Regions from separate parts of the Candidatus Clostridium eludens genome, predicted to be linked through region 1. Evidence: riboswitches for the same ligand, from Rfam matches in the RefSeq annotation. Region 1 holds a riboswitch; each other region holds the start of a gene.
What was found. Region 1 has a riboswitch for cobalamin ahead of ACJDU8_RS03765 (energy-coupling factor ABC transporter permease). Riboswitches for the same ligand answer to the same signal wherever they lie in the genome.
Positions count from the first base shown of each region.

Region 1 (12,991 bases):
TCCTGTTGAAGTCTTGATCTTCATAATCTGCGGCAATACATCATATTTAAGTCTAATCTGATTTCTAAATATACTTTCCGTTGATGCTAAGGCCATATCTGCCAGAGATTTTTTTCTTAATCCATTTTTAAATATTTTAATTAAATCATCTACTGAACTTAAGGGTTTAAGTTCCTTATTATTAAATTCCACAGTGTTTACTATTTTGCTTCCTTCAAAGACTAACATATAAAATTTAATATATTCCCCTATGTTTTCTTTAAATACACCTTTCTTATAATCAAATATAGTCATTGAATTAAATATTATACTGTCTGTAGGCTCAACTTGAATACATGATCTTATTAATTCTTCTTCATTAAATGATCTATTAAAAAGCTTTAAAAGTGCATAATAAGTAGCACAAAGGTCTGCGGTACTGCTTGCAAATCCTTTTCCCTTTGGAATCTCGGAAGTTATAACCATGTCTATATTTTTTTCATAACCCGCATAACTCCATTTTTTAAGGATATTATTCATAAACTCCATACTTTTTGTGTAATTATACTTAAATACTGGACAAATACTTTCAAATAAATTTACTCTAGTAAAAAAATTCACCGGACAGGATATTAATACATCTTTTCCATTAAAATTGCCCTGAATCATTTCACCTATACTCCCCGGATAACTTGCAGCAGCTTTCATATTTCCCCTCTTTTCTGGCTCATCCCAACAACAACTACCACTATTGTGAATTGTAATTTGTGCATTGTGAATTGTGGATTACCTCCACTCCTATGCATAGGGTCATTCCAGATAAATTTAGTTTACTAACTAGAATTTTGCCTCCTGAGAGTTCAACACAGGGTTCACATACAGCCTTCACACCAATATGTTCTTCTACAAATTTACTGCCTTTATACTTATACTGCACCGTTTTTATATCCTCATTGCTAAAGGTCCTAAATTGCGCCCCTAAAAATTCCCCTAGTTCTACAATTGCCTTCTCTTCACTTTTCACACTGGATGAAGCAACTATCTTGACGGCCCTTTCATCTATGTTATGTTCCTTAAGTTTTTCTCTTACTATACCATTCATTGTTTCAGCTGAATAATTTTTTCTGCAGCCAATTCCAATAATGATATTTTTCCTTATGAGCTTAAGTTTAACTGTATTATCATAACCTTTAAGATAATTTAGTTTATTTGTTACATATACAATTCCTCTGGCAATTTCTAAATCAGTTGTATATCCTTTTGGAAGCTGAATAAGATTTTCTTCATCTTCAAAGCCAATATTCTCACCATTTACCATAAGAGCTGAAATACATTTGGCTTCTTTCATATTATCTATTATTAACTTATTTTCTTTTGCAATAATATCTGGGGATTCTAAATTCAAATTATCTGTGGCAGTGGTAATTACAGCTTCTGCATTTATTATCTCTGCTATTTTTTCTGAAAACTCATTGGCACCACCTAAATGTCCACTCAAAAGGCTTATAACATATTTCCCCAGTATGTCAACTACAATAACAGCAGGATCTTCAGTCTTATTTTTTATAAAAGGGGCAATGGCCCTAACGGCTATACCTGTAGAAGAAATAAAGATTATAACATCATAATTTTTTATAAGTTCTTCCGCAAGCTTTGTAATTTTAAAATTTTTAATTTTACTTTTTGAAAATATATTTACCGGTATAACACCATTTATTTTTTCACCAATTATATCACCATATTTATTCAAGCTAATTAGTGCTATATTCATATTCTAATACTCTATGCCTTCTCTTGCAGGTACCCCTTTATCCATATAATGTTTTATATCTTTCATCTCTGTTACAAGATCAGCCCTTTCTAAAATTTCTTTAGGTACATTTCTCCCGGTGAATACAAGTTCCATATTGTCTGGTTTTTTATCAATAAGTTTAATGATTTTTTCTACAGAAAGCAGCCTATTTGAAAGTGTCCCCATAACCTCATCCATTATCAAAATATCACAATCATTATTTTCAAGAGTTTTTAAACAAAACTCATAGGCTTTCTCTACTTCTTTTTTTAGTTCTTCTTTTTCCTCATCATTTAATGTCCAAAAAAAACCTTTTTTCTTTTCAAACCTATATATTTTGAAATTACTTTCTAGTTTTTTTGCACTTTCAATTTCGCCTGATTTAGAAGTTTTTAAAAATTCAACCATATATACCTTAAGGTTATTTCCTACAGCTCTTAATGCCAATCCTAAAGCTGCTGTAGTTTTACCTTTTCCGTTTCCCGTATATACCTGAACAAAACCCTTTTTTAATTTACCCATATTTTTACCTCCTTTTAAATCTGGATTATTTTATAAATAACAAGTCAATATGCTAGCATACCGGCTGGCTGTTTCTTTGAAGATGCCTTAAAATAGCTAACAGCTTTTCATTGGAACTTCTATCTTTTATTGCAAACCTTATAAAGTTTTTATCAAGTCCCCTGAAATTGTCAGCTTTTCTTATAATTACTCCCCTATGAAGACAGTAATCATATACCTGATTTAAGCTTATATTTCTTATCTTACATAATACAAAGTTTGCGTAAGTCAAAAATACTTTTTCTATAAAATATAATTTTCCAAGCTCCTCCACCATAAATTCTCTTTCTTTTTCAATACAGACAATTGAGTCATTAATATAATCCCTATCACTTAAGCAATATTTAGCAGCCACTTCCGCAAAACAGTTAATATTCCAGGGATTCTGCCTAGTCTTTATTTTATTTATAGTGCTGTCATCTTTACTTATGCCATATCCAAATCGTATACCCGGCATTGCAAAAAACTTGGTCATTGCCTTTATTATGAAAAGACTTTTATATTTTTCAATTTCTCTTATAAAACTAAATTCAGGTTTTCCTGTAAATTCTATAAAAGTTTCATCTAAAATAATTGTCTTACCATTTTTTTCACAAAAATCCAGTATAGGCTGAAATTTATTCTTATCAACTACTCCGCCATTTGGATTATTGGGATTTCCAATTATAATGGAATCTACTCCTGTGAGTTTAGACATTATGTCGTTATAATCAATTTCCATATTAGAAGACAAATAAGAAAATTCAATTCTACAGTTCCACCTTTTTGCATCCATTTCATACTCTACATAAGAAGGCACAACAATAAGTATACTTTTAAACAGACTTATTGAAATGTCAATAATTTCAGAAGCACCATTACCTAAAACAATATTTACATTTTCCTGGCCAATATATTCTTTTATATACTTTATCAAATTTCTATAGTGAATATCAGGATAAACCACTGCATTTTTTAAAGCTTCTTGTATATTTTTCGAAAAAACTCTAGGAAGTCCAAGAGGATTAATATTAGAACTATAATCTAACAATTTCCTTTGTTTAAAAACTCCATCAGTATAAATATCTCCTCCATGAAGCATTCTATATCCCCCTTTCACAGCAGCCTTAAAGCTGCAATCATTTTTTTGTCCACCTGGCGGCCTCCATGGCATAATAAGTTATTATTATATCTGCACCTGCCCTTTTAATTGATGTAAGCATCTCAAGTACTATGGACCTTTCATCTATAACTCCAATAGATGCTGCGGCCTTAACCATGGCAAACTCTCCGCTTACGCTATAGGCTGCTATGGTATGATTAAATTTATCTCGTGCCATCCTTATTACATCAAGATAAGATAAAGCCGGCTTTACCATAACTATGTCAGCCCCTTCAGCAATATCTTCTTCAATTTCAAGCATTGCCTCTCTGCCATTGGCTGGATCCATCTGATAGCCTTTCCTGTCTCCAAATTGCGGACATGAATCCGCAGCTTCCCTAAATGGTCCATAAAAGGCCGAAGCATATTTTGCACTATATGCCATAATACTTACATCTTTATATCCATTGCCATCTAATATATTTCTAATTGCTTCTACCCTTCCATCCATCATATCTGAAGGTGCCACCATATCAGCTCCTGCCTGTGCATGGGAAAGTGCTATTTTTGCTATGTATTTTAATGTTTCATCATTATCTACATTATTATCTACAACTATGCCGCAGTGCCCATGGCTTGTATATTCACACATACATACATCTGTAATAACCCAAAGCTTAGGTGCAATTTCCTTTATTCTTCTCACTGCTTTTTGAACTATGCCCTCACAGTCATAAGCAGCACTGCCTATATCATCTTTATAATCTGGAATTCCAAAAATCATTATACCTTTCACACCTGATTGAACTATGTCATCAATCAATTCAGTAAGCCTATCCACAGACCAGTGAAAATTATCTGGAAGAGATTTTATTTCTTTTTTTATATTTTCTCCTTCCACAACAAATAAAGGATAAATAAAGTCTTCTGGATTTAATTCTGTTTCTCTTACAATACTTCTTATTGTAGGATTTTTTCTAAGTCTTCTATGTCTACTAAACATTCTATTACCTCCATTTTGTGTTATTTGTCTTAATCATCATTTCAAAAAGCTCCTGTTTGTTTTTTGGTATTTTGCTGCGAGAACTTATTTGTCCATTTCTATATAAGTACTCAAAAACTTCAAGAACCAGAGGCTTCTCAAGATAACATTCATTTATTAAATCATTATCAGAAAAAATCTCATAAGGTGTTCCCGCTCTAACTATTTCCCCATTTTTCATAACAAAAATATAATCCGACCAGGAATATGCCAGCTCTACATCATGGGTTGATAAAATAACAGTAATACCCTTTTCATTAATATCATTAAATATATCAATAATCTGCCTTGCATGTTTAGGATCAAGGCTTGAAGTAGGTTCATCAAATACTATTACCTCTGGATTCATAACAAGTATATCTGCAATTGACACCCTTTTCTTCTGTCCATAACTTAAAAAATGCACAGCCTTATCTCTATAGTCATACATGCCTATATTCTCCAGAGCCATATCCACCCTTTCTCTCACCTCAGCTTCACTGAGTTTTAAATTTACAGCTCCAAAAGAAACTTCCTGATATACACTTGCTGAAAATAGTTGATTTTCCGGATCTTGAAAAACTATTCCGATATTTTTTCTTAATTCCATCAAGGATTTTTGATTATATTTCATCTCAGTTCCCTTATATACCATACTGCCTTTAGTTGGTTTTAAAACACCATTAAAATTTAAAAATAGCGTGGATTTTCCAGAACCATTAACTCCGATAAATGATATTTTTTTCCCTTTTTCTATTTTTAAGTTTATATTATTCAATGCTTTAGTTCCATCTGGATACTGAAAGCTTAAATTCTTTACCTCAAGTATATATTTATTCATTATAGAATTCCCCCAAAAATGCTTTTACCAAAAGTTATAAGTATGAACACTATTTGTATAATAATCATCAATAAAATGTTTTTATATGAAATTTCATAACTATTTTCTATTAAATTTATTTCACCATCATAGCACCTGGATTCCATGGCAGTATAAATATCCTGTGACCTTTTATGTGAACTTATAAACAGGCAGGTAACCAATTTTCCTAATGAATTATACCCGGTTTTAATTGTTGAATATCCAAGCCTTGAATTTTGCGAAATAAAAATCATATTGGCTGTATCTAAAAGTACAAAAATAAATCTGTATATAAGTCCCATCAGTTCAACAAATAATTTAGGTACTCTCATCTTTCTAAGTACCATCAAAACCTCAAAAATAGGAGTTGACAGAGTAAGAAAATATAAACAGGAAACCGAGGCAAGTGCCTTAAAAAATATTTTTGAAGACATCAAAATACTATCTTTTGTACAGCCAAGTGTAACATTTAATATACTAAAACTGAACAATATATCATTAGTATTTCCAATTATGTTTATTGCAATGGTAACAGTTCCAATAACCAAAAATACTAGTGGAACTGACATTAATTTTATATAGGATACAATGGGTATTTTCCCTTTGAAAACAGTTATGATACCCATAAAAAATATTACCATTATTGAATATACTATGTTATCTAGAAGTATACAAAGTATCATAGTTAAAATAGAAAATACAAACTTCTCCACAGGATTAACATTTCTTAACTGAGATACATATGCCAGTTTATCTATAGAAATCATGATTTTTCACTTTCATCCTTTTTTGATTTGCCCTTTAAGTATCCGAAATAATAACACACAATCCCTGAGCCCACAGCAGCCTGTAATGAAAATAAGAGACTTTCTATTTCAGCACTTGGCGGCTGCCAGATGGAAGAAAACCACGGCTTATAACTTTTATCAATCTGTGTAATTGCCTTTTCAGCCTTGTCATCAGAACCTGCAAACTTGGCATTTTTTAAAAATATTAGAGGAATAACCGCAATAACTATTACAAGAAAACACAATATCAAATTTTTCTTAAACACACTGTTGTTTTTACTTTTGCCTTCTATATTCATTCTTATTATGCCTCCTTTGATATAACATTTAACTGTATAAGTTCTTCTTTGTCGTAATTATTTAAAAGATTGAAAACCACAACAGTCAGTATTCCCTCACTTATGGCAAGGGGAATCTGGGTTACTGCAAATATACCCATAAACTTTATCATAGAGGCCAAAACTCCACCGGTGGCATCAGGAAAGGCCAGCGCAAGTTCAATTGAAGTTGTAATATAAGTCATTAAGTCTCCAAGCATTGCTGCTGTAAATACCGCTGCAGATGATGACACATTTCTCTTCTTTAAAAGCTTGTACAGAAAATAAGATACTAAAGGTCCAACTATTCCCATGGAAAAAGTATTAGCGCCAAGAGTTGTGATTCCTCCATGCGCAAGAAGAAGTGCTTGAAATATAAGAACTATGACACCTAATACGCTCATAATCGCCGGCCCAAAAAGTATGGCTCCAAGTCCTACTCCCGTGGGATGTGAACAGCTTCCTGTCACTGATGGAATTTTTAAAGCAGAAAGCACAAATGCAAATGCACCTGACATTGCTATTAACATCTTTATTTTAGGATTTAATTTTATCTTTTCTTTTATGGAAAACAAGCCTATAACTATAAAAGGTATGCATATAGCCCCCCATGCTATACACCATTTTGCCGGAAGAAATCCTTCCATAATGTGCATTGCAGATACACTTTTAGGAATAAACAATAATCCAAGAAAAATCCCCAATGAAATCTGATATTTTTTTGACATAAGAACACCTCATCACTTAATATTTTTTATATAAATTTTAATATCAGGTTGTTTCTTCAAACTTATAAAAAACCTTTTAACAAAGCGTTAAAAGGTCATAAATGGATATATTGTTCTATACATTCCATAATGCTATTTCCTCCTATCACTCGTAGAAAAAAATATTACACAAATATAGGCAAGTATCCTGACTTGAAAATCTACATCTAAGTACGCCTTCCCAGTTTCCCAGTGGCTAAGGTACTTAAACTCATTTCTTACAGTGGCGTGACCGTTCAGGAATTGAACCTGATTCCTCTTTAATTAATCGCTTAATGATTAAACCTATATTTTTTAATATTAAATTTTACTTATATTGCTTCATGAATAGATAATTTCATATTTCATATATAGTACCATAAATTGATACTTATATGTATGTGCTTATGTGACAAATTTTATTATTAGTAAATTACAACTGATATTAATAATTTATCAATTTTTACGATGTTTTTTATGGCTATTATTAAATAACAAAACTTTAACATTTATTCACTCGGTTAATAGCCAGGATATTCGTCGCTTTTACCTACCCCCAAGAAACATATATTTCACATCTGTTATTAGAAACATTACTTTTAAAATTAATTTTGCATAACAGATTGTGAAGCTCGTTTCTCTTTTACAATTTTAACGCCTATAAATATAAATTATAAAATTTTCCTAATTATAGTTCATTATACAACATTTCTATTATTCTAGCAAATATAATTTAAAAAGTATATCTTTTACTTCATGAAACATGAAGATTGTTTCTTTTTTCAAGTATTCTATCACAAGCTTTTATTATGTCATTTTGATTTAATTCATCTTTTTTATTTACTGCAACAAAAAGACAGGCATCTATAACCGCATTTTTTATATCTCTTCCACAAAAATCCGTAAATTTTTCTGCCAGTTCTTTAGTGTTTACATCATAACTTTTAGGTATGCTGGGCAGTAGGTGTACCTCCCAAATTTTCTCTCTGCATTCTTCATCCGGCATGGTAAAATTAATGTTTTTAACTCTTGTTTCAAAAGCATAATCATAATTTTTTACCAAATTAGTAGCAAATATTACTACACCCTTAAATTTTTCAAGACAGATAAGCAGTTGACTTCTCATGGAATTTATAGCTTGTTCTGAGCCTTGAGTTACATGTGTAAGTCTCTTAGATAACATTGAGTCAGCTTCATCAATAAATAATACAGCATCATTTTTTTGGGCTGCCATAAATAAAGCTTCCACATTTTTAGGGCCTTCACCATGATATTTACTTTCTATCTGTGCATAACTAGCTATTAATATTTTTTTGTCCAGCTTATTTGCTATGGCATGAGCAGCCATAGTTTTACCTGTTCCAGGAGGTCCATAAAAATTCAAAGCAGATCGTGGATGAGGCTCGAAGGTTCTTAAACCCCAAGTATCAAAAACTAAGGTTTCATTTTCTATAATACTTAAGGAAATTTCAAGTTCCTCTAAAACATTTTTAGTTAAAATCAAGTTTTTAAAATCCCATTTTGGCTCTTTGACTTCATAGCGTTCTGCCCTTTTCTCAAAGTTAAACTCATTGTTATTTTCATTTCTAAGAGACATTTCTACTCCTCCTATATTTTATTGAATTCTAAATATTTCTAGCTAAACAGCTCTGGTTCATATGGATACTTGCCATATTTTATTGCCGCTTTACGCAAAGCATGAACATTTTCAGGAGGCGTATCAATTGGAAAACCACATCCTAACGCAAGTACATAGCCTTTAGGATTGTCATAGGCTTTTCTAAGACATTCTTTAGCATCTCTCTCCACATCCTCTGGTGTTCCTAAATACATAGTTTCCGTAGGTTTTACATTGCCAATCAACACTACTCTGTCTCCTACAATCTTCTTTGCCTCTTCCAGATCTATAACATCATCAAGGCTCAATGATTCTGCACCCGTATCTGCCATCAGTGTCCAAACTTTTTTGGTATTTCCGCAGATATGAAGGTACGGAGCTCCCTTGCCTGAAGCTTTAATAGAATCAACTATTTCTCTTAAATATGGAAGGGTAAACTCCCTGAACATATTCTGACTTATTAAGCTTCCGGAAGCGGATGGTTCTGCTATACCCATACTTACATCAAGTTTTGCAGCTTCTTTTATAAATGCAATTGTGGTATCAGTTACAAGGCGAAGGATTCTATGGGCAAATTCAGGATTTTTTCTTGTATCACGCAAAAATTTTTCTATTCTCATAAGATTTCCAGCGGAGGTAAATGGTCCAGGCACTTCCACTGAAACTGGTATTTCTTTTCCAAATTCATCTACAAGCTTTTCTGCAGTCTCCAGCACAAATGGAAACCTTCCTGCTTTTGCAGGATGAGGTACACTTAATTCTTCCAAATCAGAATCATCCTTTATTGCATATTCTGAAACATAAGGAGCACCATGATCAGGAAAAACAAGTTTACTTCCTAATGCTTCAGCAATTCCTGCAAGCCCTGGACTAACTCCTGTTGATTCTATTCCATATTTTTCATTTGCTGCTAATTGCCCTTCAACAACCTTTTCCGGGAAAAAATGAAGATCAGATACTTTTACACCTATTATAGTTGCAGCATGATCACCTATAAAAATATTACAAGGTACTCTGTCAAAAGGCTTACCATTAATCATAGCTTCAATTCTTTCTTTTGGAGTCATTTCATCCTTTAATAAAAATTCACTCATATTTTCACTTTCTCCTTACCTTTAAAAAGATAAACATTTAACAAAAATCTTATCAAAATTCTCACCATTTGATAATTCAACTACTTTAATTGTTTTTACTGTATCTTCCATTTCTTTTCTGTATTTTTTATTTAATAAAAATGCACGCCCTCCAGATTTAGATGTATTACCGACAAAATCTATCTTATCTTCAAACTCCTTTGGTAATAAGCCTATATTTATGAGGCTTTTTGCTCTTAGATGATAGCCAAATGATCCGGCTATTTGTATTTTATCAACTTCATCTGACTGTACTTCTTTACTTTTCATAAGAAATTCTATTCCCGATCTTACTGCACCTTTTGCCAGTTGAACCTGTCTTATATCTTTTTGGGTGAGAAATACGCCTTTTGCTATTTCAAAAGCAATTTTTCCATCTAACTTTATCAGCCTTTTCTTCAATACCTCTGGCAAATTGGATTTTTCAGGTGATACAAACCTGCCATTTTTACCAATAACTCCGCTAGAAACCAGCTCTCCAACAATATCTAAAAGGCCGCTGCCGCAAATTCCAATAGGTTCTCCATCTTCAATGGTTCTGATTTCTATAGAGCCATCTTCTTCTATATTAAAATATTCTACAGCACCTCTTTCAGCTCTCATACCATAAGTAATATTCATACCTTCAAAAGCTGGACCTGCTGCAGTGGATGTGGAGGATAATTCACCATCTCGTCCTATTACCATCTCTCCATTTGTTCCAATATCTACAAATAGCGTAGTACCTTTTCTATCTTGAAGCCTGGTAGCTAATATACCAGACGTTATATCTGGTCCTACATATGCTGAAATAATAGGTGGTAAATATATCAGTCCATTATCTGATATATTCAATTTATGATCTTTAGCATCTAAATAACTTCCTCCCACCACTTTTGGAATATAGGGGTATTTACCCAAAGAATATGGGTTCACATTAGCTGCAAGATGAATCATACATGTATTACCGCTAAAAACCGCTTCATAAATATACTTTCTATCTATTTCAGTTTTTTTTGTAATTTTTTCTATCATGCCATTTAATTCTTTGCTTATTTCAGAGTACATTATATCTAAGCCTTTTTCATCAGAGGCAAATTTTATCCTGGATAAAACGTCCTGGGCATGTAAACTTTGTGGATTTAATGCAGAAACTGAATCAATTTCTTTACCTGTGTTAATATCAACCAGTGATGTAACTAATGTTGTAGTTCCAATATCCACAACCAATCCATAGTTCAATGCTGTAGTATCCCCTTCTTCTTCTCCTATTATTTGTTCTCCTGCATATATAAAAGTCTTTCCTGTATCTTTATATTCTTTTTTAATAAAACTATCTACTTCTATATTAAAACTTTCACCGTGATTTAATATTTTTAGGGTCTTATTTAAATTCTCTGATACCACCTGTACATCTATATCTGCCATTACCCTGGCCTGGCAGGACAATACAAAACCCTGGGACTTCTCCTCCTCTGATAAATGATGCTTACCTTCCTGCACTATGTCCTGTAAATTATCACTAACAACTTTTACCTTACATTTACCACATACACCTACTGCATTACAAGGAGACTCTATAATAACTCCGGCTTCCCTTGCCGCCTCTAAAATTGTAGTTCCTTTTTCCACGTCAATTGATTTATTATTTGTAACAAAATTTACTTTTACCATAAATTATGACTCCTTTACCACTTTTGTCATTGATACTATATTCTTTAACGGGGTTGATGTACTAAGTCCGCAAGCTGGTGATATAATGTTAATGCCCTCTTTTACAAGCCTATCTGTTTGATTGACAACTTTTTGCTCATCTCCAAACTCTAAAAGAATTGTACTAAGATTTCCCATGGTAGTAAGCTCAGGGTACTCTTCCTTCAATGCCTTTAAATTGATAAATGCATCTGTACTTATGGCATCAGACCTGATTTCTGGAATATACTTCATTACAGCATTCATTTTTCCACATATATGCACAATAACTGGTGTATTCATTGCATGTATTGCATCAACAACTTTATTTATATATCTAACTGCATATTCTTTAAACATCTTTGGTCCCAGTATCTCTCCAGTTGCAGTTGGATCAGCAATAGAAATTACACTTGCCCCATTTTCTATCATTAATTTTGCCAGTTCTATAATATGATTGCTTGCATAATCAATTACCTTATGGGCATCGTTTGCCTTTTTCCTTAACTCCTTTAAAAAAGAAATAGGATCTACAATTGATGCTGACGCACTGACTGGTCCTGTGAGACTCCCTATTACAGGTACATCTGAATACTTTCTTGAAAGTGCGCAGGTAGCTTCAATTATTGAATTAACCCTGAGATTCTTCTCCATTGCACCCAATTCTTTAAATATTACATCTGATACAGAAGAAAATACCTCTTTCTGTATTTTGGGTTCACAGGAAAGAGTTCCATAGTTTATTTCACTCCCCAATACTTCCGCTTCAACAGTCATACAAAATGGTATGCCAAAATTTTCGAAACCAGTATTCTCATGTACATCACTTGCAATTTCAGCCATTAGTTTGCCATCATGGTGACCTTCTGGAAGCTTATGTCCAGTTTTATTCATTACCTCTACAATAGCTGAGTTCATCATTCCTCCTGGACAAATTACAGGCGGTCTATCTGTGGTCTCCTTTTTAAATGTACGAATTATACGTTCTTTTGGACTTAAATCATTCATAATAAATATCTCTCCTTCTGCTTTGTATATTAGCAATCACTTTGCACTAATCCCAAAGCCTTCTTCAGTAATAACTCCCAAAGGGTCTATATTTATAAAATTTTTATCATCCCAAGGTCCTCTTACGATCTTTTTAATGAAATCAATTCTCCCTTTAATTTCCTCATATTTAACATTGAGCAAGCTGGCTATTTGTTTTGATTGTAATACTTCTTCATCTTGAGAAGGACGATCTGTGTGTATGAATAAAACTTTTTTATAACTATCATACATTCTGTTCAATACGCTTAATGCCTTTTTTTCACCATATTTTTCAAGAATACGATGGTGATCAGAAAGTATTGATTTCTCTGTAATCATCCACCCACAAGTTAAATAAAATATTCCCTTTTCTTTTTCAAAATCACACACATA
Region 1 covers NZ_JBJHZX010000004.1:50,836-63,826, forward strand. Annotated here, with positions in the region: gene ACJDU8_RS03725 (GHMP family kinase ATP-binding protein) at 1-687, opposite strand, end outside; gene cbiG (cobalt-precorrin 5A hydrolase) at 728-1,750, opposite strand; gene ACJDU8_RS03735 (cob(I)yrinic acid a,c-diamide adenosyltransferase) at 1,754-2,293, opposite strand; gene ACJDU8_RS03740 (pyridoxal phosphate-dependent aminotransferase) at 2,346-3,413, opposite strand; gene hemB (porphobilinogen synthase) at 3,451-4,416, opposite strand; gene ACJDU8_RS03750 (energy-coupling factor ABC transporter ATP-binding protein) at 4,421-5,275, opposite strand; gene cbiQ (cobalt ECF transporter T component CbiQ) at 5,275-6,063, opposite strand; gene ACJDU8_RS03760 (energy-coupling factor ABC transporter substrate-binding protein) at 6,060-6,383, opposite strand; gene ACJDU8_RS03765 (energy-coupling factor ABC transporter permease) at 6,389-7,129, opposite strand; cobalamin riboswitch at 7,290-7,472, opposite strand; gene ACJDU8_RS03770 (ATP-binding protein) at 7,902-8,744, opposite strand; gene ACJDU8_RS03775 (uroporphyrinogen decarboxylase family protein) at 8,783-9,859, opposite strand; gene ACJDU8_RS03780 (ASKHA domain-containing protein) at 9,881-11,551, opposite strand; gene ACJDU8_RS03785 (uroporphyrinogen decarboxylase family protein) at 11,555-12,577, opposite strand; gene ACJDU8_RS03790 (DUF1638 domain-containing protein) at 12,614-12,991, opposite strand, start outside.

Region 2 (12,991 bases), on a different contig from region 1:
GGGATCAGCAAACTTCTCAAAAGAACGAAAGTAGAAGAAAAATATTTAATTACAAGTGGGGCTAGCGCAGGACTTGCAGCTGCATTTAATGCGCCACTTGCAGGTACAATTTTTTCACTTGAAGAGGTTCATAAAAATTTTTCACCTATGGTTTTGGTGTCAGCAATTTCATCGGCACTTTCTGCTGACTTTATAACCAGCCAATTCTTTGGGTTGAAGCCGGTTTTCAACTTCAGCTATATACATCCTATACCGTTAAAATACTATTTATACATTGTTATATTTGGAATTATAATTGGTTTTGGAGGTGTACTTTTTAACATAATGCTTTTAAAAACGCAGAAATTATATTCTAAACAAAAATTTATTCCTAAGGAATTTAATCCTGCTATTCCTCTTTTGATATCTGTGATATTGGGGTTGTTTTTACCTGAAATACTAGGTGGTGGAAATAATCTTATAATGGCATTAACATTAAAACATTTTTCATTAATACTTATTTTTATTTTTCTTATTTTAAAGTTTGTATTTACTATGATATGTTATGGTTCCGGAGCACCTGGAGGAATTTTCTTACCACTTCTAACTATAGGTGCATTGATTGGATATGATTATGGAAGCTTATTTATAAGTATTCTGCATTTAGATAGTTTCTATATGAATAATTTTATAATCATGGGCATGGCTGGGTATTTTACAGCTGTGGTTAAATCACCAATTACAGGAATTGTACTTATTACTGAGATGACAGGCTCTTTTAATCATTTACTTTCAATTAGTATTGTGGCTATAATTGCATATCTGGTAGCAGATAAACTTGGCTCAAAACCTATATATGAATCACTACTTAAAAATTATCTCAAAGGACATCCTAACAAGATAAAACAACCTATAAAATGAAAAAGGTAATATTGTATTTTTACAGGACCGAATAAAGCTCTAGCAGTATTCTCAATAAACATAGTATGACAATGAAGAGGCCAAATTCCCGGATTATTTGCTCTAGAGAGCACATCTAATCAAATATATTCCATCTAAAAATGATATGCAAAAAAGGAATAGGCTTGCTGTTATTGCGGCAGATGTGCTAAAAAAAGCAGGTGCTAATAAAATTATTAGCTTTAAATGATAGAAGTGCAATGGTATCGTTGAGATAAATACTATTATTTATCCCAATATTAAATCCCTCATCAACACTCCTATAATTTTACATTTTGTTTATTGATCAGATTAGAAATACTCCAGGTTTATTTCTTATAAATTAATACTTAGTTTTTTTATTTCAATGAAGTCTACATTGCAGCCTTAAAGATATCCATTATATCTTCGAAAGTTGCTCTCCTTGGGTTTGTAAGGGAACAAATATCCTTTTCAGCATTTTTGGACATTGACTCTAAATCATCTTTGTCAACTCCAATAGAATTTAGATGAGTTGGAATATCAATATTTTTACATAGGTTCTGAATGCTATGCTTAATTTTACTAACCGCATCTAGTTTGTCAGTTGTTCTTATTCCTATAGCTTCACTAATTTTAAAAATTCTTTCCGCTGGTATTGATACTGCATTAAACTCTAATACATGAGGTAGTAAAATTGCATTACAAGTTCCATGAATTTGCTGATAACGTCCACCTAATTGGTGAGACATAGAATGAACATATCCCAAGCCCGCATTATTAAAAACCATCCCAGCCATGGCATTAGCAAACATCATTTTCTCTCTGGCTTCCATATCATTACCATTTTCATATGCTCTTTTTAGATACCCAAAAACTAACTTTAAAGCATTAATTGCCAGAGCATCTGTGATAGGTGAGGCTTCGGTAGAAACGAAGCCCTCTATTGAATGAGCTAAAACATCCATACCAGAGCTAGAAGTTACCTCTGGGGGCATGGTTGTCATAAACATAGGCTCATTTACAGAGATTATGGGCATCATTTTGGGATCTCCTATAGTCATCTTTAATTTTCTACTTTCATCTGTTATAATTACAAAATTGGATATTTCAGATCCTGAACCAGAAGTAGTATTTATTGATATAACTGGTAAAGCTGGCTTTGTCATTTTTTTATATCCTTCATAATCTGCAATAGATCCACCATTGGTTGCTACAACAGCTATACCTTTGGCACAATCATGATTGGTACCGCCTCCAATGGATATTATAAAGTGATAATCTCTTTTTAATATGTTTAATCCTTTTTTAAAATAGGTAAGACCATCTTCTATAAATGAAACTGTACAATTGGGGTGTAGAATGCCATCAAATATATCATAAGAAATAAATAAACTTTTCAATATTGTTTCAACCATTTCAACATAGCCAAGACTTATTATATTCTTGTCTGTAACAATTAAGGCTTTACTTAACTTATATGGCATTAATTCTGTTGGCAGATCTTTAATAGAACCTACACCAATAAGATTTATTGCAGGTGAACGAAAATCATGAGTGTTCTCCAATATAATCCCTCCAGATCATAAATGTGTATTAAATTTATTCTTCCTATTTAGCAGACTAACTATGTATATAAAGTATAAATTATACACTTTTGTTTTCAATAGTTAACTAGGACGTGTCTGAAAACTTAAAATTGCATAAAAGTCAAGTTGTTGGTAAAATAAGAAAAAACTTGGAGATTGATATTATGGCACAAAAGCATTATGAAATGTAAGATGAACAATGAATTTGGATTAAAGATTTATTCCCGGTAGCTAAAATAGGACGCCCTCCTACACTTTAAATAGCTACTTACAGAGGTCATTGTTACAAAAACCAGGCTTTTTGTATTGAATTTAAAACAGAATATATTAAAAATTATAAGTAAAAATTGTTTTTTGGTAGTTACAAATCCTCTTATCAGTTTATTTTTATGTAATTTAAAAATCTCCTTGTGTTATATCTCAAAATGGATCAAACCCTATAATTTTCCTAAATCAAAAATCAGGTAATAAACGAGTTGATTTTCCCATATAAATAGTTAAATAAATTGGAATAGCAAAAAGGAGATGTTAAAATTGCTTACGAAAGAAAATAAGAGGACTTTCTTTTATCTAATCATTTTTTGCTTGTTTATAGTACAAAGCATAATTCCTTCAAAAGTATTTGCAGATGATAATTCAAATGTCATAAATACAGATTCCATTAGAGCTAAAGTTATACAAATAGTATCTACTAAGAAAGAGAATGTTAATGCAGGTGACAAAAATATTGTTGTTGAAGACCAGACATTAAAAATACAAATTTTAAGTGGAAAACATGAGGGTGAAAATGTTATTATAAAAAATACTGTAGATCCATCTAAGCAAGGAAATTTGGTTTTTAATAAAGGAGATCAGGTATTTCTATCTATAAGTGAGGATAGTAATGGTAATATAACTTCATCTAATATTTATCAAGTTGCAAGAGATAAACCACTAGCTTATTTACTTATATTTTTTATACTTTCTATGATATTAATTGGAGGAGGCAAAGGATTCAAATCTATAATAACACTAGCATTTACTTGTTTTATGGTAATAAAAGTGTTTCTGAATCTAATTTTACAAGGATATAATCCTATTATTATTTCAATATTTGTGTGTATTTCCATAACTATTATATCTTTGGTTATCGTGGGAGGAATAAATCGTAAAACACTTTCAGCTATTATTGGGACAAGTAGTGGAGTAGTCATATCCGGAATTATATCATTTATATTAGTCAATACAGCAAAAGTTTCCGGAGTGGGTACTGAAGAAGCTCAGCTGCTAATGGATGCTCCACTTAAACATGTACTTGATTTTAAGGCCATTCTATTTGCAGCTATACTCATAGGAGCTCTTGGAGCTGTAATGGATGTAAGTATATCCATAGCATCAACTATGAATGAAATAAAACAGGCAAATCCAAGAATTAGTACAGGAAAACTTATGAAAGCTGGAATGACTGTAGGCAGAGATATGATGGGAACTATGGCTAATACTTTAATTCTTGCATATATTAGTGGTTCTATATGTCTGGTGCTAGGCTATTTAGCCAATAACAGTAATTTTTTAGATATAGTAAATCAGGACATGATTGCCTGTGAAATTATTAAAACATTGGCTGGAAGTATAGGATTGGTTTTTACAATTCCAATAACAGTTATTGTGTGTTGCATTTTAGGTGATTGAGATGAAATAAATTTCATATTAAATAAATCTCCCTATAATTGAAACAAGTAGGTACTGTTTCTACTATAAAAATTCTAAATAAACTTAAACAAACATCATCATGTTTGTTTTTTTTATGGATAAATATATTGACTTCCAGGTTTCTGATTAGGTTCAATTTTTTCAACTATTATCAAAGGCATTTCTTCAGCTTTATTTGAATCTGATCCTTTGAACATAGTCGTATCTATTTTACCTTCAATTTTAACCCACTCCGATTTATCTAGGGCTTCAGCACCATCGTATTGTGCCATAATTCCTACAACTTGAGCATCTACAGCGCAGCATGTCATCATCATCCTTGCAATCACAAATTGATTTTTGTCAAAACTTTTATCCTTGAATACAAAGCCTGTAATTTCTACTTTTTTACCTTTATAGTAATTAAGATTTGAAGAAATATCATCTAAAAGTTTATAATATGTGGGATCCTCAAAAACAGCTACTCCATTTTCTATATAATTTTTTCTCTGAGCCACTAGAGACTCCTGAAAGCTATCAGTAGAATTAGCATTTGTATTATTTGATATATTCGCGGTAGTATTGTTAGTACTACTTAATGTGACACCTTTATCGCTAGCAATGCTTGGAGCAAATCCTTTTGCGGTAAATCCTAAGATAATCGGTATAAAGAATAGAATGTATCCTATTTTAAGTTTATTGTTTCGGCTTATCTCAAATATTCTTTTAAATTGCCCAAACATCAGTATTATCAATCCACAAATTGATGCCATGGTGTATTTTACCATTCTTGGATGCAAAAAAGAATTTATTTTCCCAGTTTTGATCAAGTATGAAAAATATATGGTGAAACCTGCTAAAATAAGAAACCAGACAAACTGACTTTTGTTAAATCTTTTCATTTATATACCCCCAAGCATTGCCAATATATTTATTGAAGTTCCCACAATAAGACATAAGAAGAATATGTATATAATGAGCCTTACTACAAATCCTTTTTTAAACGTTCCACTCAGCATCAAAGTATTTTTAAGATCAATCATAGGTCCCATAATTAAAAATGCCACTAAAGATCCAATAGCAAATTGGCCTAGAAAAGATTTTGCAATGAAGGCATCTGCCGAAGAACAGATTGATATAAAAAATGCCAGGATTATCATTACTACTACTGAGAGTATTTGGTTTTCTCCGAAAGACGTTAAGAAATTCCTTGGTACCACAGTTTGAAATGTTGCCGATAAAAATGCCCCTACAATTAGATATTTACCTATATTGTATAATTCTGTATTAGCCTGATTTAGAATAATTACCAGCTTATTCTTGTTTTTTTGATGATTATATCTGCTTCCACATCCGCAGTAGCATTCATTATTTAGTTCGATATCTTCTGTTAAAATGACATTCTCATTTTTGAATACAATGCCTATCATAATACCAGCCATAATCGCGCAAATTAATCCATATCCTGCTCTGATAAGCACTACTGAGGGTTTGTTATAAAAAGCATAGTAGGTTGAAAGTAGTACAATAGGATTGATTATAGGAGCTGCAAGCATAAAGGTAACTGCAATACTTACCGGTACTCCTTTCTTTATCAATCGTTTTACTATTGGTACTATTGCACACTCGCACACCGGAAAGATAAGCCCCATAAGTGAAGCAAGTATAAGGCCAATGAATATATTTTTAGGAATCCATCTTGCAATCATATCTTCGGAAACTAAAACTTGAATTATAGATGAGATAAAAGCTCCAAGCATTATAAAGGGTATTGCTTCAAGTAATATGCTAATGAATATAGTTGAAAAATTTTGAAGACTGGACCTTGGAATTCTAAAATATTGTACTATTCCGATATCATGTATTAGTGCTATCATAAATAGAATTAGAATTATAAAAATTAATACATTTGTAACTCTATCTTCCATTGGTAATATTTTTAACATTTTCAGTACCTCTCTTTAGCTGGATAACTGATTTCTCAAGTATAGACCTACTTTTTTCATAAAACCTTTATATAAAATGTTTTTTTCATTTAATACTGCACTTAGATCTGTTATATTCGAAACAGGCATTATAAAAGCATCCGTGTTGAATTTTTCTAATTGTTTTAATATACTATTGAGTTTTTCTTCCGAAATACTTTTTGTGTTATTAAGAATAATGAGGTTGCTGTTATAAATAGAGTCCAAGATAAGAGTACCCATGTTATTTAGAAACAGTTCGTATGTAATACTATCTATAATATTGTAAATACTTAATAGCTTGCACAATTTTGATATTTCGCTTTTATCAAGCAAGTGAAGCAGCTCGTTAATATTTCTACTCCCGTTATGCTCTATTATTATTCTGTGTGGATTGTAAAGGTTAATAGCATATCTTAGATATTCACTTTTAAGTGGTTTAAGTGCTTCATATTTCTTAGTAATAACTTCAGAGCCTTCTTTTATATCCACTCTAATGTTTTTTTCACCCTGTTCGCATTGTATTATCAGGACTTTTTCTTTTTCTATAAGAGTATTTTCTAATAGAGCATTTATAAAAATAGTCTTTCCGGCCCCCAAAAATCCTGCTACTATTTCAATATTTGATCTAAATATCATACAATCACCTCACTGTTATATGGAAAAAAGACTCATTAGTTCATCTTTTTTTAAATCACTTCCTATAACGCATATACGACCTGTATAATCAGGGGATGTATCCTTTACTTGAAATTCTTCTGGTACATAATCAAATTGTACCCATTTATTATCACTTACCTGAACTATTCCTTTGGCTCTTAAAACCGTACCATATTGCTCAGAATCTTCTAATCTTGAGAATATATTTTTTAAAATCACTTCACTAAATATCTTAGGAGTTTCAACACCCCATGTATTGAATATTTGGTCAGCATGATGATTTTTCGCAATTCTAAAATTTAAGTTCCGTGCTGGTTTTTTTAGAAGATTTACTTTTTCATTTATATCGAATTTAGCATCATTTTCTGCAACCTCTACTATCGTGTTAGCATTTAATCTATCCCAAGGAGTTGTGATGATATTTGCATTTTGATTTAAATTACGTATTGCAGCAGTAATCTTTTCCAATCTGTCCATAGCTATCTTTTGAGTCCTGCTTAAAATTATTGTCTTTGCATTTATTATCTGATTTCTATAAAACTCACCAAAATTAGTAATATACATTTCATATTTTAAAACGTCAACCAATGTAATTATCATGTTCAATTTTACACTACTTCTCATGTCCTCGCTGTTAATACTATTTAAAATTTCAGAAAGCTTTCCCACACCTGAAGGCTCTATGATAATCCTCTCAGGCCTATACTTTTCAATTACTTCCTTTATAGCTTTCTTAAAATCGCCAGATATTGAACAGCAGATACAACCTGCATTGATTTCTTTTACTTCAATGTTTGTTCTCTTTAGTATACTTCCATCAATACCAACTTCACCGAATTCATTTTCAATAATAACAATATTGTCGCTATGTAACTTTTCATTGATAAGCTTTTTTATAAGCATTGTCTTACCTGCTCCTAGAAATCCTGAAAAGATATCTATCATCGTTTTCACATTACCACCCCTCTCCTAATATGAAATTCTAAATGAATTTTTCATAAAAGTAAATACAAATCATTAGCATTTAATTTACAAAATTTTCAACATAAAATTCCATATGGAATCCTGGGTAGATAAAATCTTAAATTCTGTTAACAATAAAAATTTAATTGTAGTGAATGCTTCAAATGGTTCAACTCCAATTAAAAACATCGACAGTAATGAGTTGAAAGAGCATGGTCAGTATGATCCTCACCTATGGATTAGTTTAAAAGGTGCTGAAAATGAATCTAAAAACATAAAAAATGCTTTAATCAAAGCTGATCCTTCAAATAAAGCATTTTATGAAAATAATTATACTAACTTTTCAAAACAACTTAATGCTCTTTACAATGAATACAATAAAAAATTCCAGACAGTTAAAAATAAGAACTTTGTAACAGGGCATGCTGCGTTTGCATATCTTTGTAGAGATTATGGCTTAAACCAAAATAGTGTGGAGGATGTATTTGCTGAGGGAGAACCTTCTCCCCAAAGATTAGCAAAGTTAGTGAATTACTGTAAGCAATATAAGATAAAAACTGTATTTGTTGAAGATATGGTAAGTCCTAAAGTATCTAATACTCTTGCCAAAGAGGTAGGTGCTAAGGTGGAAAAAATATACACAGTTGAAAGTAAAGAAGATAATAAAGATTATATTCAAAGTATGAAAAGTAACTTAGATATGATCTACAACAGCCTAAAATAACCTGATAATTTTTGTATTAACTCTAGAATTGACATTAATGTACAACATGTCTTCATTCGTATTAGTTTATAGGGGTAATGGTATATAGCCATCCCCCTTATATAGGATAAAGAATTGTAGGTGTAACTGATATTAAGCTTGACCGGTAAACGTTAGATACAAAAGCACTGCATTTAGTACTATTATTATAGTAGCTATTACAACACCCAAAAACCTTACAGAACCTTTATTAGCTAATGTACCCATCAAGTCTTTTCGTTTAGCTATAGTTAACATTTGGATAATCGGGAATGGAAGAATGAAGCTAAGTGCTACTTGGCTTAAAACGAGAGCATACATTGGATTAATTCCAACTGCAATGATAACTAAGGCCGGCAGCATGGTTATAAGCCTTCTAATATTTATCGGTATACTTAAGTTAACAAAGCCCTTCATAATTGTCTGTCCTGCTAGGGTTCCAACAGCAGAAGATGACAATCCTGATGCAAGCAGTGCTATTCCAAATACACCACTAGATAGGGAACCTAGCAAGGGTTGTAATGACTTATGTGCCTGTTCTATTGTATCAACTGTTATCCCATTTTTGTAAAATACGGCAGCAGATACTACAACCATTGCCGTATTAACAATAAAAGCAATATTCATAGCAATGGCAACATCAATTTTTTCCATCTTTAAATGTTTTAATTTTCCCTCATCAGATAAATCTGTGCTTCTATATTGAACTAAATGTGAGTGTAAGTATATAACATGTGGCATAACTGTTGCTCCAAGCATACCTACTGCTATTAATACGGCCTCACCATTAGGTAGCATAGGAACTATTGTATGAATTCCCACTTGAGCCCAATTAGGTTTTGCAAGAAATAATTCTATTGTATAGGCAACACTGATTACTGCCACAAGTACTGATATTATGATTTCAATAGTTTTTTGACCATACTTTTCCATATAGCAGATTACAAATGTTATTAATCCTGTAAGAAGCCCTGCGTATATCATGGGTATTCTAAATAATAAATATAATCCTAATGTACCGCCAAGAAACTCAGCTAAATCTGTTGCCATAGCTCCTAACTCTGCAATGATCCAAAATATCCAGTTTGTAGGTCTTGAAAATACTTGAGCACACATTTCAGGGAGGTTATGACCTGTAGCTATTCCTAACTTAGCAGACATGATTTGTAAAAATATAGCCATCAAATTACTACATAAGATAACCCAAATGAGAGTATAATTAAATTTTGCCCCTCCACTAATATTGGTAGCGAAGTTTCCAGGATCTACATATGCAACACTAACAACAAAAGCTGGTCCTAAAAACTTCAGTAATTGTCTTATGCTAATTTTCTTTTCTATTTCTTCATTATTAAATTCTGTTTTTATATTGATATGTTTTGGTGGATTTAAACTTACATCAATTAAAGTTTTTTCATTCTGCATTGAAAATATCACCTTTCTCCTCCGTATATATAATATGTTGTACACGGATAAAATAATTATTTAAAGTTAACCTTTTTAGTCTAGGTTAACTTTATTTTTACAGTATAAATTATGCATTTAGTTATAAAATGGTTACTTTAAAAGTAATTTTTTATTTCATGATGCATATAATTTATTAGGTATACTATAAGCTGAGGTAGGTGATGATATTGAATAATAATTATTTCTACACTTTTAGTGAATATATGAAAAATGAAGAAAGTTCACTTAGTGCTTCTATGCAGGACTATCTTGAAATGATATATAGATTATCAGCAAGCACAGGTTTCACAAGAATTCATGAACTCTCAGCTGCACTTAATGTACAGCCACCCTCAGCCACCAAAATGGTACAAAAACTAGCTGAACTAAACCTTTTAAAATATGAAAGATATGGAATTCTAAAACTTGAAAAGGATGGAAAACGTCTTGGAAAAGCATTGTTGAAACGACATAACATTATTGAAGAATTTTTAAATATATTAGGGGTACCTGAATCAGAAATTTTAACAGAAACTGAGAAAATCGAGCATACTATAAGTAAGAAAACAGCAAAGTGTTTTGAAAATTTTATAAAATTTAGTAAAGATAACCCTGATATAACAGCCAAGTTTAAAAATCATATTAAATCTAAAAAGTAATTCTATGTTTTCTTATATATAGAAAACATAGCTCTCATGTATCGTTCCGGACAAACTAATGATAAAAATTTAACTTTAAAATCAAGGAATATTTTTCAATTATATCTCTTCAATTAAAAATAATAATTACCCTAAAAACTTGTAAGTTATTGCTTTAGTCTTTATATTTGTGTATACTTAAATTAAATTTAATATTCTAGATTATAGGTGACTAAAATATAACTTATTTTAGTCTAAAAGGGAAGTTGGGTGAAATTCCCACGCGGTCCCGCCGCTGTAATAGAAGAGTCCTTATATAATACCACTGGTAAGACTGGGAAGGTTGTAAGGACAATGAGGCTTAAGTCAGAATACCTGCCTATAATACTACACCAACAACTCTACGGAAGATAGGGAGGTGACTGAAATATTTTTATTGACTATAGTTATATTTAAGCCTCTTAATCGTTTAGTTTAAGAGGTTTTTATAGTTCTCAAAGTTAGGTGGGTATTAGTTTAAGTATCAATAGAATATTAACTTTTTATAAGATATTATTTAAAGATGAATTGGAGGTTTTTATAATGCATATTGAAGATGGTATTTTATCTCCCCAGGCATGGGGAACATGGTATGGCATCACTGCTGCATTTGTTATCCCAGGCATTCGAGAAATCAAAAAAAGATCTCAGGAAAATTTATCGTACAAGCCTTTTTTAGCTATGACTGGTGTGGCTGTATTTGTTATATCAGCCATGCACTTGCCCGTTCCTGTAACCGGTTCCTGTTCTCATCCATGTGGTACACCACTGGCAGCTATTATTATAGGTCCTTTTGCTACTGCTGTTATTTCAGCTATTGTTCTCTTTTTTCAGGCTATATTCCTAGGACATGGGGGTATTACTACCATTGGGGCTAATACCTTTTCTATGGGGATTGCAGGAGCTTTGCTGGGTTATTTATGCTGGAGAGTATTAAGACTTGCTCGCAGCCCTATATGGTTAGCTGCTGGAGTAGCCGGATTAATTGGAGACTTAGCTACATATTTAGTTAGTGCTTTAGAACTTGCAATTAGTTTACATGGTAATGTTCCTCTAGTAAAACAATGGATGATATTCTTTATGGGTTATGCACCTACTCAACTGCCACTTGCCATAGCTGAAGCTGTATTTACTGCGGCAGTTCTACAAGCAATGCTTAGCAGACGTCCTGACTTACTTCCAAACATACTAACTGACGAAGAAAAAGAAAAGCTAAGGGAGGCGAGAAAAGTTGAACTCAATAAGTAAACATGAAAGACAATCTGTTAAATGGTTTGATAAATATACTAAGATATTACTCGCAGTAATGTTTGTAATCTTACTTTTTATATTTGCATCAGGTAAATACATGGATAGGCATAAGATGGAAGCAGGTGGAACGGATGATAGCGTTAATAACATGGCTTCAAAAGTAACCAAAATAGAACATCATCCATTTATAGAACTGCCTGGTGATGCCGAAGTAGGAGCCTTCTCAGTAGCAAACTTTTTTGCTGGATTGATTGTTGGTCATCATTGGGAAAAACTATTTGGTGAATCAGCATCAAAGAAAAAAGAAGCTCATTTAGAGGAAGAGTAGACTATGGATATCTCTCGTTTTAGTAAAATCTCTGATAGAGATACCTTATTACATCGTTTAGACGGAAGGGTTAAGACTGTAATTTTTTTAAGCGGTATTATAATTACCACCCTTCTTTTCCATTGGTATTTGGTAGTATTTCTTTGGGTGGTTACTTTATTTGCCTTTAGCATTTTAAACCTACCCTGGCATAACTTACTCACAAGATTAATTATGCCTTTTGGGATAGCATGGCTAGTTTTCTTTAGCTTACTTTTTACTAATGGTAGTCATATTTTGTCTGTTATTTATATAGGCCCAATCCATATGAAAGCTTACAAGGAAGGCTTACAACTTGGAACTTTGATGTTACTGCGTATTATGACAGCTGTTACTATGTGCTGCGTTCTATCATTTAGTACACCTATGATTGAGATTCTGGAAACACTAAGGATATGTAAGATTCCTGGTATAATTGTGGATATAGCCGATATGATGTATCGATATGTTTTTATTATTCAGGAGACAGCACATAACATGAGACAAGCTCAACTTAGCCGCATGGCTGGTAATTTATCATGGGTACAGAAAGCTCGTGATACTGGAATGGTTGCAGGATATGTTCTAATTAAATCTTTTGATCGTAGTGTAAAAATATATAATGCCATGCTATCAAGAGGATATACTGAAGAGAGTATTACTTCAGATTATTTTATTAATACAATTCCTAAAAAAGATCTGTATTTTGGAATTGTAGCCATTGTTTTGCTAATTACTTTAGTTATTCTAAATATAAGTATTTGAAGAAAGGACTAGAATATGGA
Region 2 covers NZ_JBJHZX010000023.1:68,448-81,438, forward strand. Annotated here, with positions in the region: gene ACJDU8_RS15420 (ClC family H(+)/Cl(-) exchange transporter) at 1-900, shown strand, start outside; gene ACJDU8_RS15425 (iron-containing alcohol dehydrogenase) at 1,293-2,465, opposite strand; gene ACJDU8_RS15430 (YibE/F family protein) at 3,012-4,157, shown strand; gene ACJDU8_RS15435 (TIGR03943 family putative permease subunit) at 4,271-5,059, opposite strand; gene ACJDU8_RS15440 (permease) at 5,060-6,103, opposite strand; gene ACJDU8_RS15445 (GTP-binding protein) at 6,119-6,760, opposite strand; gene ACJDU8_RS15450 (CobW family GTP-binding protein) at 6,776-7,726, opposite strand; partial or broken gene ACJDU8_RS15455 (metal ABC transporter solute-binding protein, Zn/Mn family) at 7,833-8,468, shown strand; gene ACJDU8_RS15460 (Nramp family divalent metal transporter) at 8,601-9,911, opposite strand; gene ACJDU8_RS15465 (metal-dependent transcriptional regulator) at 10,121-10,591, shown strand; cobalamin riboswitch at 10,780-10,967, shown strand; gene ACJDU8_RS15470 (energy-coupling factor ABC transporter permease) at 11,153-11,857, shown strand; gene ACJDU8_RS15475 (hypothetical protein) at 11,841-12,188, shown strand; gene cbiQ (cobalt ECF transporter T component CbiQ) at 12,192-12,971, shown strand; gene ACJDU8_RS15485 (energy-coupling factor ABC transporter ATP-binding protein) at 12,987-12,991, shown strand, end outside.
Region 2: linked by a shared signal. The riboswitch ahead of ACJDU8_RS15470 (energy-coupling factor ABC transporter permease) and the one ahead of ACJDU8_RS03765 (energy-coupling factor ABC transporter permease) in region 1 are both predicted to bind cobalamin.

Region 3 (4,322 bases), on a different contig from region 1:
TACCATTATTTACAAGCTGCTTTGCACTTCATGTCACGAATGCTCCAATTACCCCGAATTTTAAAATAATATCATTCAGTGCACTAATATAGACATTTGCAAGTTGGCTAAGTGTAATACTTTTATGTGAAATCCAACCAACTGTTATTTTTTCATTAACGTCTAGAGGTACTGCAATGATATCATTTCCATTTAAATCAGAGCTTAGAATTCCCGTTGAGATAGTATATCCATTTAAGCCTATTAATAGATTAAAAAGAGTTGCTCTATCACTAACTCTGATGTTTTTTTTGTGAGAAAGAGTACTTAGAATTTCCTCAGAAAAGTGAAATGAATTATATTCTCCCTGCTCAAAGCATAAATAAGGATAATTCTCTAAATCTTTAATAGTTACTCGTTTTTGCTTTGAAAGAGGGTTATTTACACTAATAAACACATGTGGTTTTGCTACAAATAGCTTTGTGAATTTTAAATTATTTTCCTTAAACATTTTGTTTAGGATTTTTGAATTAAACTCATTCAAGTATAAGATTCCTATTTCACTTCGAAGATTTTTTACATCATCAATAATTTCATGAGTTTTCGTTTCGCTTAAGCTAACCTCGTATTCATCATTTCCATATTCTTTTATTAAGTCAACGAAAGCATTAACAGCAAAGGCATAATGCTGAGTTGATACAGAAAAATGCTGTGCTGAAGGCTTTGTATTAATATATCGTTTTTCTAATAATTCTGTTTGCTCAACCACTTGTCGTGCATAACCTAAAAATTCTGCTCCATCAACTGTAACACTAATTCCTCTGTTTGTACGCTGAAAAATACTTATATTTAGTTCAGTTTCAAGCTCTCTAATTGCATTAGAAAGACTCGGTTGAGTAATAAAAAGCTTTTTAGCAGCAATATTAATTGATCCGCAGTTTGCAATTTTAATTACGTATTTTAGTTGCTGTAATGTCATCTTATACTTCCCTCCCTCTTAATAAAACATTTTTTAGTTTATACTTTATTTATATTTTTGATATAATCATTTTCTACAGATTAAATATTATCATTAATAAGTTGAATTAGGTCTTCACCTGTATAATCACATATTAAAATATCTTTCTTAAAATATTTTTCTAGTTCATCTACAGTAACATCATCCAACATTATGTTTTCTCCAGCTTTAAACATATTTCTAGGCATTATTATATAATTTAAAACACTATCAGCTTGTATTTGTTTCATAATATCCTGTCCAGTTAACAAACCAGCTACAGTGATTGTTTCACCAAAAAAATAATTTATAATTTTATGAACGTTTATTTTAACCTCAGTATTTCTTTCTTCAATAGCTTTTGCAGCCCATAATATTTCATTATATGCTGAAACACCTGTAATTAAGGTAAAAGAACCTTTCCCCTTCGTTTTAAGGTTTTTTAGATTTTTAGTAATACTATCTCTAAAAAACCTAATCATTCCTATACCGTCTTCAATCTGATCAAATTCTCCATAGAATTTAGTATTTGGAATTTCACTTCCTGATAGCACATAAAATTCATCCGATAACCTAATGAATGGAGTTCCAATCTTCTTTAAAGCTTTCTGTTGGAACTTACTAATGTTATTAAGTTCTGCTTTAGCACTTTCAGCATTGTATAAGGTTATTTCATTTAGATTTTTTCTAAACTTAGTAACACCAACTGGCACTGCTGCCACATTTTCAACAGAAGGATATAATTTATATAAGTCCTTAACTGTTTTAATTAATTCTTTTCCATTGTTGTACCCAGGACATAATACTATTTGACAGTTCATTTTAATCCCTGCAGCTGCTAATTTCTCGAGCCTTTTATAAATATTTCCGGCGAATCTGTTATTTAGCATTTTTTTTCTGAGTTCTGGATTAGTTGTATGTACTGAAACATTTATAGGACTGATTCTATATCTAATAATTCTGTCTATATCCTCATCAGTCATATTTGTTAAGGTTACAAAATTTCCTTGAAGAAAAGATAATCTTGAATCATCATCCTTGAAATACAAGGTCCTTCGCATTCCCTTTGGCAACTGATCAATAAAACAAAAAAGACAATTATTACGGCAACTCCGAGCTTCATCTATAATTCCCTTTTCGAATTCGATTCCTAAATCCTCTTCACATTCTTTTTCAACTTCTAAAGTCCAAATCTCTCCGTTTTTCTTTTCTATTTCAACTTCTATGTAATCATCTGCCAATAGAAACTTGTAATCTATTATATCTTTAATTTTAGTACCATTTATACTAATTAAGATATCTCCAGTTTCTATCTCTAATTCTTCAGCAATACTTCTACTTATAACCTTTGATATTTTGTTACTCATGTTTTTAATCCTTTTATGACATATAATTATTCTGTTCTGCATATCCTTCAATATTTATAGGGCTGCGTATTATATAAATATTTATTATAAAATAAAAATCCTTCTAACTGATATGCTAAAAGGAATCATAAATAAAGATTACTCAATCATAAAAAATAAGTAAACTCATCATTTTAACAATCCCCTCTATCGCTCGTAGAGTAGATAGTACATAAATATAGGCAGGTATTCTGACTTAAGTCTCATTATCCTTACAACCTTCCCAGTTTTACCAGTGGTATTTTATAAGGACTCTTCTATTACAGCGGCGGGACCGTATAGGAATTTCACCTAGCTTCCCTTTTAAACTAAAATAAGTTATATTTTAGTCACCTATAATCTAGAATATTAAATTTAATCTAAGTATACATAAATATAAAAACTAAAGCAATGCTTTACAGTTTTTTTATGAATCCTGTATCTGGTTTTCTTTTACCAACATATCACAGAAATCTACGTTTATGATTTAATCATATACAATTATTACCTTTATAAATGTAAAATATTACTCGACTAAACAAGAATTTTGGCTAATACTTAAAAAATGTAAGTGTCAGCTGAAAAGTCTGAATTTATTAAAATCGCAAGTGTTTTTTAATCATTATGCCCTATAAATTAATGTACATGTCTATGGTGAATATCTGGTGAATGATGATGGATATGTTCTGTTGCCTTATGTGTATGTAAGTGTGAATGATAACCCCGTATAATGGTTTCCTCACCAGAATGCTGGTGATAATGATGTAAATCATTATGATTATGTCTATGATCATGTTGAATTACTTCATGTATATGCTTATGATTATGTTCTTCTTTTAGTAAAAGTACTGCTCCAATAATCATAATGGGGAGTGATATAAAAAACATAGTACTTGGAATATCACCTAGTAAAATAAAAGACAAAATACATCCAATAAATGGGGCAGTCCCAAATAATGCACTGGTTCTTGTACTTCCTAAATCTCTCATGGCAAATACGAATAATACAATACTTAAACCATAACAGAAAAAACCAATAATCATAGCAATTGTTATAACTTTCAAGTCTGGTATTTGATTTTTTAATATTATAGATAAAACAAGAGAAAATGAACCTGAAATAATTCCTTTTAGTGTAACAATAGAAAATGGATTTTTGGAGGAAATATTCCTTGTAAAATTATTGTCAATTCCCCAACAAAAACAAGCCAAAATTATTCCTAAAGAGCTTATTGAAAAACCCCATTCATTTTTAAAATTCCATGATAAAATAATACTTGCAAGTGTAATTAATGCTACTGCACTTAAAATTTGTTTCCCCACATTTTCTTTAAAAAATGCTATTGCAATAATTGTAGTTGCAACTGCTTCAAAATTTAACAATAATGAAGCAGTTGAAGCAGGGGTTATTTTAAGACTTTCTAACAAAATAATAGGTGCAATAATTCCACCTGCAACACTTGCACCTAAGAGCCATATAAAGTCTTTCTTTTTCAAAGGTGCTTCATTTATAGGTTGTCTCTTAGTCATTAAGGCAATAATTTGGAAAATAAACAACCCGAATCCACTACCAAGATATAAAAATGAAGCAAGAGGAATAGGCTCAATTTGACCTAAAAGTATTTTTGTTATAGGAGTACTTGCACCAAATAAAATTGATGCTAATAATGCTGTCATACTAGGATAAAGTTTTGATTTATTCATTGTTACTTTCCTTCAATCATAAATAAAATATAATACGATTCTGGTTAAACTAGCCATATATGATAATTTTTATTTATTGTGTTCTAAAAGGTTTCTTGCCTGTCCAATAGTTAAAGGCATATTATCCATCTTTAAAGCACCATCACGTGCAAGAAGTTCTGCTAAATGAGCTACCCTTGGTAATCTCAAGTCAATTTCACGCAGAGTGTTCTTATTACTAAATACTTCTGTTGTAGTTCCACTTAAAACAAGTTCTC
Region 3 covers NZ_JBJHZX010000023.1:82,074-86,395, reverse strand. Annotated here, with positions in the region: gene ACJDU8_RS15500 (LysR family transcriptional regulator) at 29-958, opposite strand; gene ACJDU8_RS15495 (DUF512 domain-containing protein) at 1,039-2,343, opposite strand; cobalamin riboswitch at 2,547-2,734, opposite strand; gene ACJDU8_RS15490 (DMT family transporter) at 2,998-4,065, opposite strand; gene ACJDU8_RS15485 (energy-coupling factor ABC transporter ATP-binding protein) at 4,135-4,322, opposite strand, start outside.
Region 3: linked by a shared signal. The riboswitch ahead of ACJDU8_RS15495 (DUF512 domain-containing protein) and the one ahead of ACJDU8_RS03765 (energy-coupling factor ABC transporter permease) in region 1 are both predicted to bind cobalamin.